Regions from separate parts of the Pseudoalteromonas sp. P1-30 genome, predicted to be linked through region 1. Evidence: predicted binding sites of a transcription regulator. Region 1 holds the regulator's gene; the other holds the start of a gene.
The links. Region 1 encodes sigma-54, which starts transcription at its own class of promoters, with help from an activator protein. Its sites were predicted from a motif close to GTTGGCACGNNNNTNGNNT; they were not measured.
Positions count from the first base shown of each region.

Region 1 (7,360 bases):
GCAGTTCTTTTTCTTTTTTTATTGCTAAATCAAGCGGCAGTGAATCGATGGATAAAGGGTGTAATCTGCGTGTTTCTGAAAAACGTTTGATCAGTGTTTGATCATCACTATCTAAATAAAACAGTGTGGGTTTAGCAAAGTCAGGAAGGTACTCGAGAATATCGTTAAATTCATCTTGTTCTTTGGGGATATTACGAACATCTATACTAACGGCTATTTTGTCATAGTTATCTGAAACACTTCGCACTAAAGAGGGCAGTAAGTTGACCGGAATATTATCTACGCAATAATAGCCTAAATCTTCAACCACGCGTAAAGCAACCGACTTACCTGAACCAGAACGGCCGCTTATGATAATTAACTCCATTTATAGCCCTTAGTATTTACTACGATTGATCAACAATTACTTGGTACAGCTCTGCATCGGTTTTAGCACTGCGCAGCTGTTTACAAAATTCTTTGTTGCTCAGTTTATCAGCTATGGTTGCCAGAGTCTTTAGGTGCTGTTGGTTATCGCCATCTGGTACGATGAGTGCAACAAAAATATCAACAGGGCAGTTATCAATAGCGTCAAAGTTAACAGGCGTGTCGCTAACAAGTACTAAAGCCAGCGGCTCTTCTACGCCACCCATTCTGCCATGAGGAATGGCGATCCCCCGGCCAATGCCAGTACTGCCTAGCTTTTCTCTGCTTGCCAGCGCATTAAGAATATCTTGTTGTGGTAAGTAGGGGAGCTTTTCATGAGCAAGCTCACTGATAAACTCTAAAATTCTTTTTTTACTACTAAAAAGGACCGCAGCTTTGCTGCAGTCCTGGCATACTAATGTACTTAATTTCATAATATTAGTGTCTAGCAAGCTTCTCTTTATGTTTTATGACTTGACGATCGAGCTTGTCAATCAACGAGTCTATAGCGGCATACATATCTTGGTGCTCTGTTGAGGCAAATAAATCTGCGCCACTTACATGAATAGTCGCTTCTGCTTTTTGGTTGAGTTTTTCTACATCGAGAATGACATGCACATTGCTAATATGATCTGAGTGCCTTTCTAGCTTTGCAAATTTATTATTTACATAGTCTCTAAGTGAATCAGTTACTTCTACGTGACGACCAGTTAGGTTTAGTTGCATAAGCATTTCCTCTTTGTTTTTTACGTCTTATATCAAACTCTTTCTCTGATTTGACGGTGGAATAGCTAGCGATTCACGGTATTTTGCTATTGTGCGTCTAGCTACTTTAATTCCTTGCTCTGCCAATATATCCGCAATTTTACTATCACTCAATGGTTTAGCTGAGTTTTCCGCGGCAATTAGCTTTTTAATTAGGGCACGTATTGCGGTTGATGAACACTCGCCGCCGTTTTCAGTGCTTACGTGGCTTGAGAAAAAATACTTAAGCTCAAAAATACCACGTGGCGTATGCATATATTTTTGCGTAGTAACACGCGAAATTGTCGATTCATGCATTTCTACCATTTCAGCAACATCGTTTAAAACCATTGGCTTCATGGCTTCTGGGCCATGTTCAAAAAATGCCTGTTGCTGTTTTACAATACAGTTTGTTACCTTAAGCAGCGTGTCGTTTCTGCTTTCAAGGCTTTTTATAAACCATTTAGCTTCTTGTAAGTGAGAGCGAATAAACTGGCTATCACCACTTGATTTTACGGTACGTGACATAGCCGCGTACTGACTATTTACGCGTATTTTTGGCATGCTATCTGGGTTTAGCTCTACCACCCAGCGGCCTTTTATTTTTTTAACCGATACATCTGGTATTACATACTCCGACTCTTCCCTTACTATTGTATCTGCAGGTTTTGGGTTGAGGGTATGTATTAGGGTCATGACCTCTTTAAGCTCGTCTTCTTTAAGCTTAGTCTTTTTCATTAATGTACGATAGTCGCGTGCCGCTAATAGATCAATGTGATCGGTTAAGATCATTTTAGTTTGTTCTATAAAAGGGGTGTCTTTATCAAACTGGTTTAGCTGAATACACAAGCACTCTTGTAAACTGCGAGCGGCTATACCTACAGGGTCAAATAACTGAATACGCTTTAAAACGGCTTCTATTTCATCAAGTTCAACTTCAACTTCGTCATCGTTTTCTTGGTTAAAGCTTTCTAAAATTTCTTCACAACTTAGCGTTAAAATACCCGAGTCATCTACAGCTTCTACAATGGCAATAGCAATGGCTTCGTCTGTTGGGCTAAAAGGAGTAAGCTGAAGCTGCCACATTAAATACTCATGTAGCGTTTCAGTAGAGGCACCTTGATAAATAGACTCATCTTCTGGCATTGGGCCTGAGGATGCAGCAGGGGCTGCGCTCATGTACTCATCCCAAGTTACATCCATTGCCATATCATCGCTAACGGTGTCTTTATTTAAAGCTTCGCCACTGTCTTGCTCGTACTCGCTGGTTGTATCGTCAGCCGATGCGCTTACGGTTACATCATCCGTATCTGCTTTTTGTTCATTTTTTCCAGCCGACTCTTCCGTGTAATCTTGCTCTTCTACTTCTAATAGCGGGTTGCTATCAAGTGCTTCTTGTATTTCTTGCTGGAGATCCAATGTACTGAGCTGCAGCAAGCGAATCGCTTGTTGCAATTGTGGAGTCATTGTAAGTTGCTGGCCCATGCGCAGCTGTAATGATTGCCTCATGTATCTCTAACAATCCTTTTATGTTGTTATAATTAATATTAGCAGATGCTTGTAGGTGTGGCTTAAATGTTACAGCCTAAATTGCTCGCCTAAATAAACATCGCGTACAGTTTTGTCATTTAATACGTGTTCTGGGGTGCCAGATGCAATTAGCTCCCCATGAGAAACAATGTAGGCTTTTTCACAAACATCAAGGGTTTCTCTTACATTGTGATCGGTAATTAATACGCCAATGCCACGGTTTTTAAGATGTTCTATTATTTTCTTTATATCTAACACTGAAATCGGATCAACACCAGCAAAAGGCTCATCCAATAAAATAAATTTAGGGTTCGCTGCCAGTGCTCTGGCAATTTCTACACGGCGGCGTTCACCACCAGAAAGCGCCATACCTTGGCTATCGCGAATATGCTGAATACTAAATTCATCAAGTAAGTTGTTAAGCGTTTCTTCTCGCGCGGCTTTATTGAGCTCTTTACGCGTTTCTAAAATCGCCATTAGGTTTTGATAAACTGTCAGCTTTCTAAATATTGATGACTCTTGCGGCAAATAGCCAATGCCTAAGCGGGCGCGGCTGTGCATAGGTAATAACGTAATGTCGTTATCATCAATAGAAATTTTACCTTTGTCGCTAGGTACTAATCCTACAATCATGTAAAAGGTGGTGGTTTTACCTGCGCCATTAGGGCCCAATAAGCCAACAATGCTGCCGGCTTCTACCTCAAGGCCTACATTTTTTACAACTTGGCGGCCTTTATAGCTTTTTGCTAATAGTTCTGCTTTTAAGGTGCTCATGGTTGACCTTCGTTACCTGTTTTTTCTTTAATTTTTGCTTCAACAGGCACTAAAATTGTGTGGACACGATCCGTAGAGTTTTCGTCTTTTTCTGCGCTAATAAGCTGCTGCTGCATATCGTAGGTAATACTTTTAGCATTAATTTTTTGACCGGCTTGTGCGACTTCAGCATCGCCAACAAGCGTTAAAAAGCGCTTTGCTACGTCGTAACGTACTTCGTTTGCACTGGCGCTCATTACGGTACCATCGTCTTGTTTTTCTTCGAAGTAGGCTGGGCTGCCAGTGGCAATAAGGAGTTGTTTGTTATCCCCTAAGTCTTCACGTTTATGTACTTCAAGTCGGTCGGCTGTAATTTTGCGATTGCCATGCACAATTTCGACGTTCTTTTCAAAAATACCTACGTTTTCTTTAAGTTGGCCTTCTTGACGGTCTGCACTAATAGAAATTTGATTTGCTGGCGGTTGAGCAGCAGGCTCAGCAGCAGAGGCGCTAAATGCAAGCATTAGCGATGGGATAATAAGTATTTTAGTGAGTTTATTGGTCATAATATATTGTTCGCGTATGGTTAATTAGTTTTATTACTTCGGTTTTTAAATCGGCTTCAAGGCCTTTACCGACAATTTTTAAATTAGGCCCAGTGACAACCACTGGCTGCTCAGAGCGCATTGTTAGCGCTTTAATGTCGACTTCGATGTTATCGGCATCGATGTTATCTATCATGGCGTTATCAACTAAATTTTTAGCAACCACATTGCCTTCTAAAATAAGTTGTTTATCTTCGTAAAGCGTTGCTTCGTCTGCATTTATTCGCCATGTTTGCTTTTCGTTATACAAGGTGAAAATAGGTTTTTCAAAAAACGTAAAACCAAGCTGTTGGTAAAGCTCCATTTTAGCCGCTGTGACTTTATGGCTTATTTTGCCTTGCTCGTCATAGGCTGTTTGCTTAAGCTCTATAGCGGTGTAATCGGGCTTTGCAATTACTTCAGGTTCTTGCTCTGGCGCTACATTGGTTTGGGTAAAATAAGGGTACCAAAGCCAAACCATACAGCCGATGAATAACGCACTGAGTATAACGCGTGCTGCATTCATGAACTGGTGCCTTGTGTTGTAAGCGCTATGCCATTCTCTAGCATAAGTAAGTCTGTGAGCTCTCTAACGGCGCCAAAGCCGCCAGGCATTTGCGTAGTGTAATGCGATAAGCGCTTAATAAGCGGGTGCGCATCGTTTACTGCAACGGCAAAGCCAACGCGCTCCATTACTGGCATGTCAGGGCCATCGTCACCAATATAGGCTATTTGTTCATCAGTTAACTTTAAAGTGTTTTTGAGTTCTTGATAAGCAATAAGTTTGTCTTCTTGGCCTTGATAAATGTGCTGTACGGTTAAGCTGCTCATGCGAGTTTGCACTATTTTTGAGTGACGCCCCGTAATGACCGCAACTTCAAAACCGCTATTGATCAGCGCTTTAATGCCAAAACCATCTTTTGTATTAAATGCTTTTAATTCTTCGCCTTGGTTACCGAGGTAAATTCGGCCATCAGAAAATACACCATCAATGTCGCATATGAGTAGTTTTACTTTTTTGGCGCGTGCTTTGGCATCATCGCTTAGCGGTTGATAGAGATCTTCAAATTGCATTTATAATACTCCTGCTTTTAAGAGGTCTTGCATATTTAAGGCGCCTATTGGCTGGTTTTTATCATTGACAACAATTAAACCATTAATACGTTTATTTTCCATTATGTTTAGGGCTTCAGCTGCAAGTATATCGGCCGTGGCGGTTGTGCATGACTTAGTCATAACCTGGCTAATAGCGGTGCTATGTATATCCACTCTTTGCTCTAAAATACGGCGTAAGTCACCGTCGGTAAAAAGGCCTGCAAGCTGTTGATTGTTATCTACAATAGCGGTCATACCCAGCCCTTTGGCTGACATTTCTATTAACGCGTCTTTAATTGTTTGCGTTACACCTATAATAGGGGTGTTTGTGCCGCTGTGCATTACATCTTTTAAAGTGAGCAACAATCGCTTACCTAAACTGCCACCAGGGTGAGAGAGTGCAAAGTCATCGGCGGTAAAGCCGCGTGCTTCTAAAAGCGCAACCGCCATTGCATCACCCATTGCTAAAGTAGCTGTGGTGCTTGCTGTAGGCGCTAAACCTAATAAACAGGCTTCTTGTTCTACTTTTATGCATACGTGCACATCGGCAAGTGTTGCCATAGTAGAGAGCGGGTTGCCCGTCATCGATATTATTTTTGCACCAAGGCGTTTAAGCACCGGAATAATATTAAGTACTTCGCTGGTTTCGCCCGAGTTTGATATAAGCATAACCACGTCATTTTTGGTTATCATGCCTAAATCACCATGGCTTGCTTCGCCTGGGTGAACAAAAAAAGCAGGGCTGCCTGTACTTGCAAGGGTAGCAGCAATTTTATTACCAATATGGCCTGATTTACCCATGCCAATAACAATAATGCGGCCTTGGCAATCAAACATGAGCTGACACGCACTATGAAAGTTTTCGTCAACGTATTGTGTAATATCAGCAAGCGCTTGGCGTTCAATGTTTAATACGCGTAAACCTTGCTCTATAAAATTTAGTTGTGCCATTGTTACCCTACTTGACTAAAAATATAACCTTGGTACGCCAAAAATGCGATGAGTAATAGGCCACCTTCTACTCTATTGATACGCTGAGAACCTCTAAAGTTCAATGACATAATAATAAGCGCAAGCGTAGCACCTAACATAATAAGTATGTCGCGGTTTGCAAGTGACGGGTCAACCACTGATGGGTTAATAATACCTGCAAGCGGTAATACCGCTAAAATATTAAATATATTTGAGCCCACAATATTACCTAGGGCTAAATCATCTTCGTTTTTAAGTACACCCGCTACAGAAGCTGCAAGTTCAGGCAAGCTTGTGCCAATGGCGATAATGGTTAAGCCAATTACTAAGTCGCTTAAACCAAAGTATTTAGCAATATCGACTGCTGAACCAACTAAAAAGTGTGAGCTAACAGGCAATAAAACCATGCCGACAATTAGCCATAAAACGGCTTTTTTAGTTGGTACATCGTTAGGAACCTCATCGCAGGCTTCTGAAACAAAAGGGTCATCTTGATTTTTTGCGCGCAAAGAAACCACAATCAAACCGCCAATAAATACAGCAAATGCAACTAGCAACGCCACCCCTTCGGTGAGCGAGAAGTAGTTGTCTGAAAATACATACCACGTAGCCAAGGATACCAGCATAACAAGCGGCATTTCGCGTTTTAAAGTGCTTGATGACACACTCAAAGGGCGTAGCAGCGCAGTAATACCTAACACAAGTAATATGTTTGTTATATTTGAACCTACCGCGTTACCGACCGCTGTGTCGGTTTTATTTGCCAAAGCAGCCGAGGCCGATACCATCATTTCAGGGGCCGAAGAACCCATAGCAACAACCGTTAAGCCAACAATTAAAGTAGGGACTCCAAAGTTTTTAGCAAGCGCTGCCGCACCGTATACAAATCGGTCGGCGCTCCACACAAGTGCAGCAAAACCAAGAATTAAAATAACAAACGAGGTAACCATTATGTTAAGCCAGATGTTCAAAATACAGATGGCGCGAATAGTAACAAAAGCCAACATGAAAGTATAAGCAAAAGAGCAAGGTCTACTATTGCAGTGCGTGAATTTTATGCGCTTAAGCAAAGGTTAAGGCAATTTACTTCAGCCTTAGAGCGCTTTTTGTAAGCGTATTACAAAATCTTACGAATTGTTTTTTCCATCTTGGCTAAAAAACCCTTAAAATAGGAGCACGAGTGAACATTGTTACGGAGAGCGACTTGTCGCAATCAATAGTAGAAGTCAAGGATGTTAGCTTTTCGCGAGGCGATAGAACCATATATAAAAATATGA
Region 1 covers NZ_LKBC01000002.1:375,558-382,917, forward strand. The annotation lists gene rapZ (RNase adapter RapZ) at 1-367, opposite strand, end outside; gene AN395_RS05175 (PTS sugar transporter subunit IIA) at 387-839, opposite strand; gene hpf (ribosome hibernation promoting factor) at 844-1,131, opposite strand; gene AN395_RS05185 (RNA polymerase factor sigma-54) at 1,159-2,658, opposite strand; gene lptB (LPS export ABC transporter ATP-binding protein) at 2,728-3,453, opposite strand; gene lptA (lipopolysaccharide transport periplasmic protein LptA) at 3,450-3,998, opposite strand; gene lptC (LPS export ABC transporter periplasmic protein LptC) at 3,988-4,542, opposite strand; gene kdsC (3-deoxy-manno-octulosonate-8-phosphatase KdsC) at 4,539-5,090, opposite strand; gene AN395_RS05210 (KpsF/GutQ family sugar-phosphate isomerase) at 5,091-6,062, opposite strand; gene AN395_RS05215 (calcium/sodium antiporter) at 6,065-7,033, opposite strand; gene AN395_RS05220 (ATP-binding cassette domain-containing protein) at 7,288-7,360, shown strand, end outside.

Region 2 (7,360 bases), on a different contig from region 1:
TAAACGCGTCTGTGTATGCATCTAAGTGGTGTTTTTGTTTGAAAGGGAAGCCTGTTGCTAAAATTGAACCAGCTAATTCTACGGTTTTAGTAACGCGTAAACGCTTGCTGTTTAGCTGTGCGCCTTGACCACGAGATGCAGTGAAAAGCTCGCCACGAACTGGATCGTAAATTACAGCTTGGTCTAAACGACCTTTTACTTTAAGTGCGATAGAAACCGCGAAATGAGGGATACCCTTGATGAAGTTAGTTGTGCCATCAAGCGGGTCAACAATCCATTGGTAATCTGCATCTTTGCCTTTGTGCTCACCTAGTTCTTCACCAACAATGCAGTGATCAGGGTAAGATTTTAAAATTGTATCACGAATTACGGCTTCGGCTTCTTTATCAATGTTAGTCACTAAGTCGTTAGTGCCTTTTTGTTGAATTTCAACTTTTGATAAATCTTCACTTGCGCGAAGTAAAATTTTGCCTGCGTTGCGCGCAGCGCGAACCGCAATGTTTAACATTGGATGCATGGTATTACCTTTGGGTTGTAAAAGAACGTTTATATATTTAAGCCGGCGTATTTTAGCGACTTTTGCCATAAAGTAAACAATAAACCCTAAATACTTTTGTGCGTTTTTTGTACGGCCTTGAAATGCATGTAAATTTATTCGTATCTAAGACATGTTGGCGTGTATGGATTGAAATTTGTTCAACCGAAGGGCAACTTAATCACAGCGCGAAGTGCGAAGCCTTGGGGGCTCAATAACTTCCATGAAGCAAAGCTTGCGCGTCCTGCTCACGCTCCTTACCTACATCCTTGTAGGCAAAGCTTCCGCGTCCTGCTAGCAAACATACTGTTGTAAAAATTAATCTTACAAGGGTAGTACTCGCCAATAATAAAAAGTAAAAAAAGTGCTTTACCTAAAGTTAGCTTGAGGTTTTATCTTGTGTTTAAGCAATCAACTAGGGTAAATAATAATGAAATTAGAACACGTACATTTAGTAGTAAACGATATAAATGCCATGCTTAAATTTTACCAAGCAGCCTTTCCTTATTGGTCTATTAGAAGTGAAGGGCATAACACTTGGTATGGTAAACCTAAGCGCTGGGTACATTTTGGCGACGATAACCATTACATTGCTATAAGCGATAATGGCGAGCATAAAAACAGAGATTTGGCAGGGCACCAAGTCGGACTGGCTCACTTTGCCTACGTTACAAACAACCTAGACGCTGTTTTACAGCGCTTAAAACACGCCGGATTTAGCATTGATAAAGAGGGTGCAGAAAACCCATTTAGAAAAAACGTATATTACTTAGACCCAGCCGGGTTCGAGGTTGAGTTTGTGCAGTATATGAGTGACATTCCAAGCGAGCGTAATAACGACTTATAAAATAGGCAGTAACTAACGGTGTAGAAAAGCGCATAATATGGCTTTTCTACCCATTGTGTTTTTACCCGTATTATTTATTACTCACCCCAAGCTGGGCCTTTAAATCATTAGCAAAACTCACAAACTTTTCTTTAATGGTGCGTTTAACTTTTACCTCCACCGAACCTAAAACTGTTTTACCTTCTAGGTTAATTGTGGGGCCTTGGCGCTTATTAAGCGACACCGTTTTGTTTTCAAAACTGCCTAATATACAAAACATTTTAGAAACTACATTAACATGCTCTGGTACGTAAATTTCTTCGCTGCCAAAAATACAATTTACATGCACGGTAACATGTTGGTGGGCAAAAATAGCATCAGTAAAATCTAAAACAATCGACCCCATATAGTTTTGAATGTAAATATCTTTAGTTACCACCCATTGGCCGCTACGCTCGCTTGAGCCTAAAATGCTTCGCAGTGTTAAGTTTTCTTCATCCGCTTGTTGGGCGCTGTAGTTAGGGGCAAATTGCGTTTGCTTTTGAGCACTGTACTGGGTATCTGTAGTAAGGGTTAAATCCTCAACTAAATTAAGTAACGCGGCATTATCGGTTGCTTCCATTGCACTGTCTAAGCGCCTTTCGAAGGCTTCAGCTGAAATAACGCCATGGCTGTAGTTATAAATAAGTTGGTCTATCACTTGTTCGCGAACTTGCTCTATTGGGCGGTCTTCAATTTTTACAGACATGGGAATAATCCTTTTTATATGAGTTACCACTGTACATAGCAAGTGGTGTACCAAAACTTAACTATTTATATATCAATGGCTTATTATTTAATAAATCCGCTTAATTTATTATATTAACGATAGATTAACCAAAACAGCAATATAATCGTTATTTTCACCACTTAAGAAAGTTTTACCTAATAGCCTGTAAATGTTTACTCGGAGGTATTTTTATTTATACCTAATAAAACAGCTAACTCCATGAATTTAAAGTGTTAATAAAGTTGGCCTAAAGCTCGCATATATAAAAGTGTCTTTAATCAAAAGGAGAAAGATTATGAAAACATTCAACAAATCTATGATTGCGGCTTTAGTTCTAGGTACTACAGCTATGGGTGCTCAAGCGGGCACGTGGGAAAATGAGAGTAAAGATGCTTGGATTGATGGTAAGGCAGAAACAGTGCTTCTTATGAACACTAATCTAAACAACTTTGACATTAACACTGATGTAAAAAATGGCAAGGTAGTACTTACAGGTAAAGTAAACAGCGACCTTGATAAAGAGCTAGCTGAAGAACTTGTAATTAGCCTAGATGGCGTATCTGATGTAGAAAACAACCTAACTGTTGTGAAAAACATGGATATGGACGACAGAGATCGTGACACTATGGATGATGACGATAACGACTTAACTGACGCTAAAATCACCACAGTAATTACTACACGTTTCTTATTTGACTCCGAAGTTGACGGTACAGATATCGACGTTGATACCGACAACGGTATAGTAAAACTTAAAGGTTCTGTTGAAACAGAAGCTGAAAAGCAGTTAGCAGTAAAAATTGCTAAAAATGCTGAAGATGTTCGTGACGTAGTAGATGAACTAACTATTGTTGCTGAATAATACACTATACTAAAAAGCCCAGCTTAGCTGGGCTTTTTGCTTGTCATTTTTAAAGGAGCTACATCATGGATATCATTCGTATAATACTGTCGATTTTATTACCGCCACTGGGTGTATTTTTACAAGTTGGTTTAGGTATGCATTTTTGGCTAAATATTTTACTAACTTTACTAGGTTACTTCCCTGGTTTAATTCACGCTATCTACATTATTGCTAAAAAATAATGTGTGGTGTGTTCAATGTGAGCCGGCCACTTTTTTATAATTATTAAAATTGTAAAAAAGCGGCTTACATACTTCTGCGTTTATTTTTCTGTTATTTCCTGCCTATTCGCATGCAAAAAGATTACTATTTAAGCAGTCAGCTTACTGATTGTTAAAATAAAGGTTTTTGCTAGTGACAAGCCTTAAAAAACTTTTTATACTGCAACCCGCTTTAGTCGCTCAGTGGCTAAACGCTTCAAAAATTAACTACCTCGTAGTTATACAAAGTTGGCCCCTTAGCTCAGTTGGTTAGAGCACACGACTCATAATCGTTAGGTCCCCAGTTCGAGTCTGGGAGGGGCCACCACTTTTAAAAGCTTTCCAAGTAAACACCTACTAACAGAAATTACCCTGTGCTACCTCTGTGCTACTTTTAGTTTCGCGGAAAACACCTCTATATTTTTGAACTGATTAATCCCTCACTTTTAACTGAGTTCCACTTCTAATCAGAAAAGCTTGTTGCTATATGATCGGATATTGTTTTGCTTGATAATATTCAACATTCAGGTAAACCGTTCCCACATTAAGTAAATGCTATAATATTCATCGTTCTGAGCAATAGGAAGCGAATTATGGACACTAATGAATACTATTTTCTAAAGAGCTTTTTAAAGCCCAAAAGCTCTTTGAAGGTGTTGAGCATGAGAGATTGGACTAGTTACTTAGGCTGTGATGCAAAGCTTGCTTTAAATAAATTTGAAAAAGAGGGGGTTCTAAAGTCAGCTAGTACACAGGAAGTTGTCACAGCGGCTCACTCTGCTCCAGAGTTAAAAAAGATTTCTCAAAACCTCAACCTACCAACTTCTGGTACAAAACCTGTTTTAGTTTGTAGAATTTTGGAAGTAGAACCAAATTATTTTAATGGCAATTCATTAGAGCATGATTTCTTTGTTTGTTCCTGTGAGGGGGCGAAACAAATTGAAGCTAAAGGAAAAATCATCAAAAATGAGATGAGTACTGCAGTTGAGCTATCAGTAAATGAAGCTCTAAATAGAAACTTTGAATGTGCTTTTGAGCCAGTCAGAAAATATCAACTGAGTTTACCATTTCCATCAGGCTTAGGAGTTGATTGGTCTAACTTTGGTGGTCCAAGAGAAATTTTTATAATTAATAGTATTCTTGATGATTGGCCACTCATCCTTTCTGAGATACAGCCTGATTTAAAGCCTCTAGTGCGTCAAGGAGCAATTTGTATGTTTCTTTGGGGACTGAAGCTGGATGGTGAACTAAGAAAGAAATTAGCTAGCAATGGTACTCACTTGGGCCCTGATGACGTATGTCGCATGATGTTATTCTTTGCACAAAACAAGTTTCGTATATTTGATGCTAAATCAAAATCTGAAGAGCTTGGTATGCCGTATATAATGAAAATTCTACGATTCGAAGGAGATTTTTGCTCTGCTTGCAAAAAACATAGAGTTGGGGATTATAGTCTCAGCGAAGTGCCGGAAATTCCGTTAGCAGACTGTCGGTGCAAAGGTGGTTGTACCATATCGCTATCGGAGGCTCTTGATATAAACAAAGTCACTACAATATGAAAGATCTCGAAGCTGAATTAATGTGTAGTAGCTTCTATTTAACCCTGCTGCGTGGGCTATTTGTGTAGGTAAATTATTTTTCTAGTTTGATGTTCACTGATTGCGTGAGCTTGGCTGGAGTGTAGGCACGAGACTTTTCGATTACCTCTTTTTCGTATTTTTAACACTCAGTGTTTCTTTTATGCTTGTATTTTAATATCGAAAGGCGATGGCTGGATTTGCATATAAAGATTTAAATAGGTGAATAAGTAGCCTCTAGCAATGGCTTGCTAGAGGCTTTAACCAACTAATTTACTTGGTACTTACTGTTAGTACGAATGTAAATAGTGGCTGTTTTGTTGCTAGTGTTCTCAATCGTGTGGGTAAAGTTACCGGTTGATTCTACATAGCTGCCTGCGCTTAGGTTTTGCGCTTTATCTTGCTCGCTTGAGTTGTACTCAACGGCGCCGGCTATAACAACAGCACGAAATTCGCTTGCATCTGTTTTTATTTCACCTTTAAAGCCGGCAGGAAGTTTAATCATTGAGCCGTTCATATCGGCTGTACTTCCCCAAAGGTAGGCGGTTTGCACGCCTTGGGCGTTAATGTCGTTTAAATCGCTGCTGTTTAACCATACTATGTTGTCTGCATGTAGGTTTAACGGGCGCTCACCATTATCAAACTGAGCATTAGTCGGTTTAACTAAGTACGGCCCTGAGTCGATTTCTAAGTAAATTAAGTTTGTTTCAGCATTGGCTGCAGTGGTGTGGTTTTCACCTGCAGGTTGTGTCCAAAACGAACCCGCTGGCATCCACATCTTTTCAGCTGTTGGGTCGTCATTATGCATTTGCCCTTCAATAACGATACCGCGGTAGGTAATGTTGTGAATGTGCGGCGGAGATTCAAAGCCTTTTTTAAAGCGTACTAACATGCCTGTTGCAGTGTCGGTTGTGCGGTTTCCCCATAAATCTGCAGCGCCAGGGCTTTTATCACCACGTAGCGGGTTTAAGTAACCCCAGTCAACATTGCTTGCAGCAACAACTTTTGATGTGCTTTGCTCTGCAGAGGCTGGCGTTGATATAAGTGTTGCAACCAGTGCAAGAGTTGATGCGTTTAGTAAAAATTTCATTTAAAAGCTCCGTTAAGTTGGTATAGCGCTATAGTACGGCTTAAAATTCAGTCAATAAATGGGCATAAGTTAAATACACTTTCGCAAAAACGTGGATAATAACGCTATAGTTACGCATGCTGGTTTATGCAATAAGAGGGTTTGATGAAAATAGCTGATTTACAAGTATTACTCAAAGTGGCTGAGCTGCAATCAATTACAGCTGCTGCAAATCAATTAGATATGAGCTCATCGGCTGCAAGTGTCTCGTTAAAGCGAATAGAGCAGGCGCTTGGGGCACAAATATTTGTACGCACAACAAGGCAAATTCGCCTCACGCCCGAAGGGGAACGCTATTTACCCCTGTGTCAGCAGGCTCTCGATTTATTGCAACAAGGGCAAGTGCTTATTCATGAGGAGCAGCAATCTATTAGTGGTGAAGTGCGAATAGCAGTGTCATCGGAAATGGGGCGCAACCTTATGCGGGTATTGCTAAATAATATTATGGATAAACACAGTGAAGTGACGCTGCGCTTACAAGCAAGCGACAGCCGCGCTGATTTTTACCGTGATGGAATTGATGTTGCGCTGCGCGCCTTAACTAAAGAGGCCGCACAGGAGCTAAATTTATACGGCTTTAAAATTTGTAACATTGCACACGTGCTATGCGCCTCGCCTGAGTACATTAAAAAGCACGGTGAGCCGTTAACGCCAGATGACCTACTGAATCATAATGCCCTTTTATATAAGCTCTACGAGGTAGTGCATGATGGGTGGGAGCTGTATAACGATAATCAAAAATACAAGGTTAAAATGAGCAGCGACCGCGCCGTTAACGATGGCGATATAGTAAGGCGTTGGTGTGTTGATGGCACCGGGATAGCCAAAAAATCGGCCATTGATGTAGCTGAAGATTTATTAGCGGGCAGATTAAAAAGATTAATGCCCGATTACAAAATCCCCCTCACTGAAATGTGGTTAGTACTACCTAGCCGCCAGCTTATAACGCCTGCCATTAGGCTTATTCGTGATGAGTTAAAACACACTATTAGCCAATTAAGAAAAAACCTGATTGCGCAAGGGGTAATTAACGAGCAAGAGTGGCCCGATTCACTCTAGTGCACCTTACGCGAGGTTAGTGCTGCTAGCCTTGCGCCTTTAAAATTTAATTCGCTTTCCTGTGGTTGATTAAATTAAAATACACGCTCTTCTTTTATGTTCTATTTTTCTAATTATTGGGCTTATTGCTCAGCCGATCCTATATTTATTCTAAGCAAGTGTTAGTTAAGTCCTTTATCCATTTACAGGTATCGTATGTTACTTAAACAAAAAGTTTATATTAGTCTTATTTTGGCTATTGTTGTGCCGTTAGCGGTTTCTACATTTTTATTTTCAAATAGTATTCAAAATCATACCGATGAAAAGCTCGCAAAGGTTGATTTACCCACCGCACTGAGTGAAGTAAAAAGCAAAATTGAAC
Region 2 covers NZ_LKBC01000008.1:83,506-90,865, forward strand. The annotation lists gene suhB (inositol-1-monophosphatase) at 1-517, opposite strand, end outside; gene AN395_RS13140 (VOC family protein) at 966-1,382, shown strand; gene AN395_RS13145 (LiaF domain-containing protein) at 1,453-2,109, opposite strand; gene AN395_RS13150 (BON domain-containing protein) at 2,426-2,992, shown strand; gene AN395_RS19395 (YqaE/Pmp3 family membrane protein) at 3,058-3,216, shown strand; tRNA gene AN395_RS13155 (tRNA-Ile) at 3,486-3,562, shown strand; gene AN395_RS13160 (SAP domain-containing protein) at 3,828-4,793, shown strand; gene AN395_RS13165 (DUF4437 domain-containing protein) at 5,080-5,901, opposite strand; gene AN395_RS13170 (LysR family transcriptional regulator) at 6,046-6,999, shown strand; gene AN395_RS13175 (methyl-accepting chemotaxis protein) at 7,195-7,360, shown strand, end outside.
Region 2: the regulator sigma-54 is predicted to act here: its motif matches at 2,372-2,390, upstream of AN395_RS13150 (BON domain-containing protein).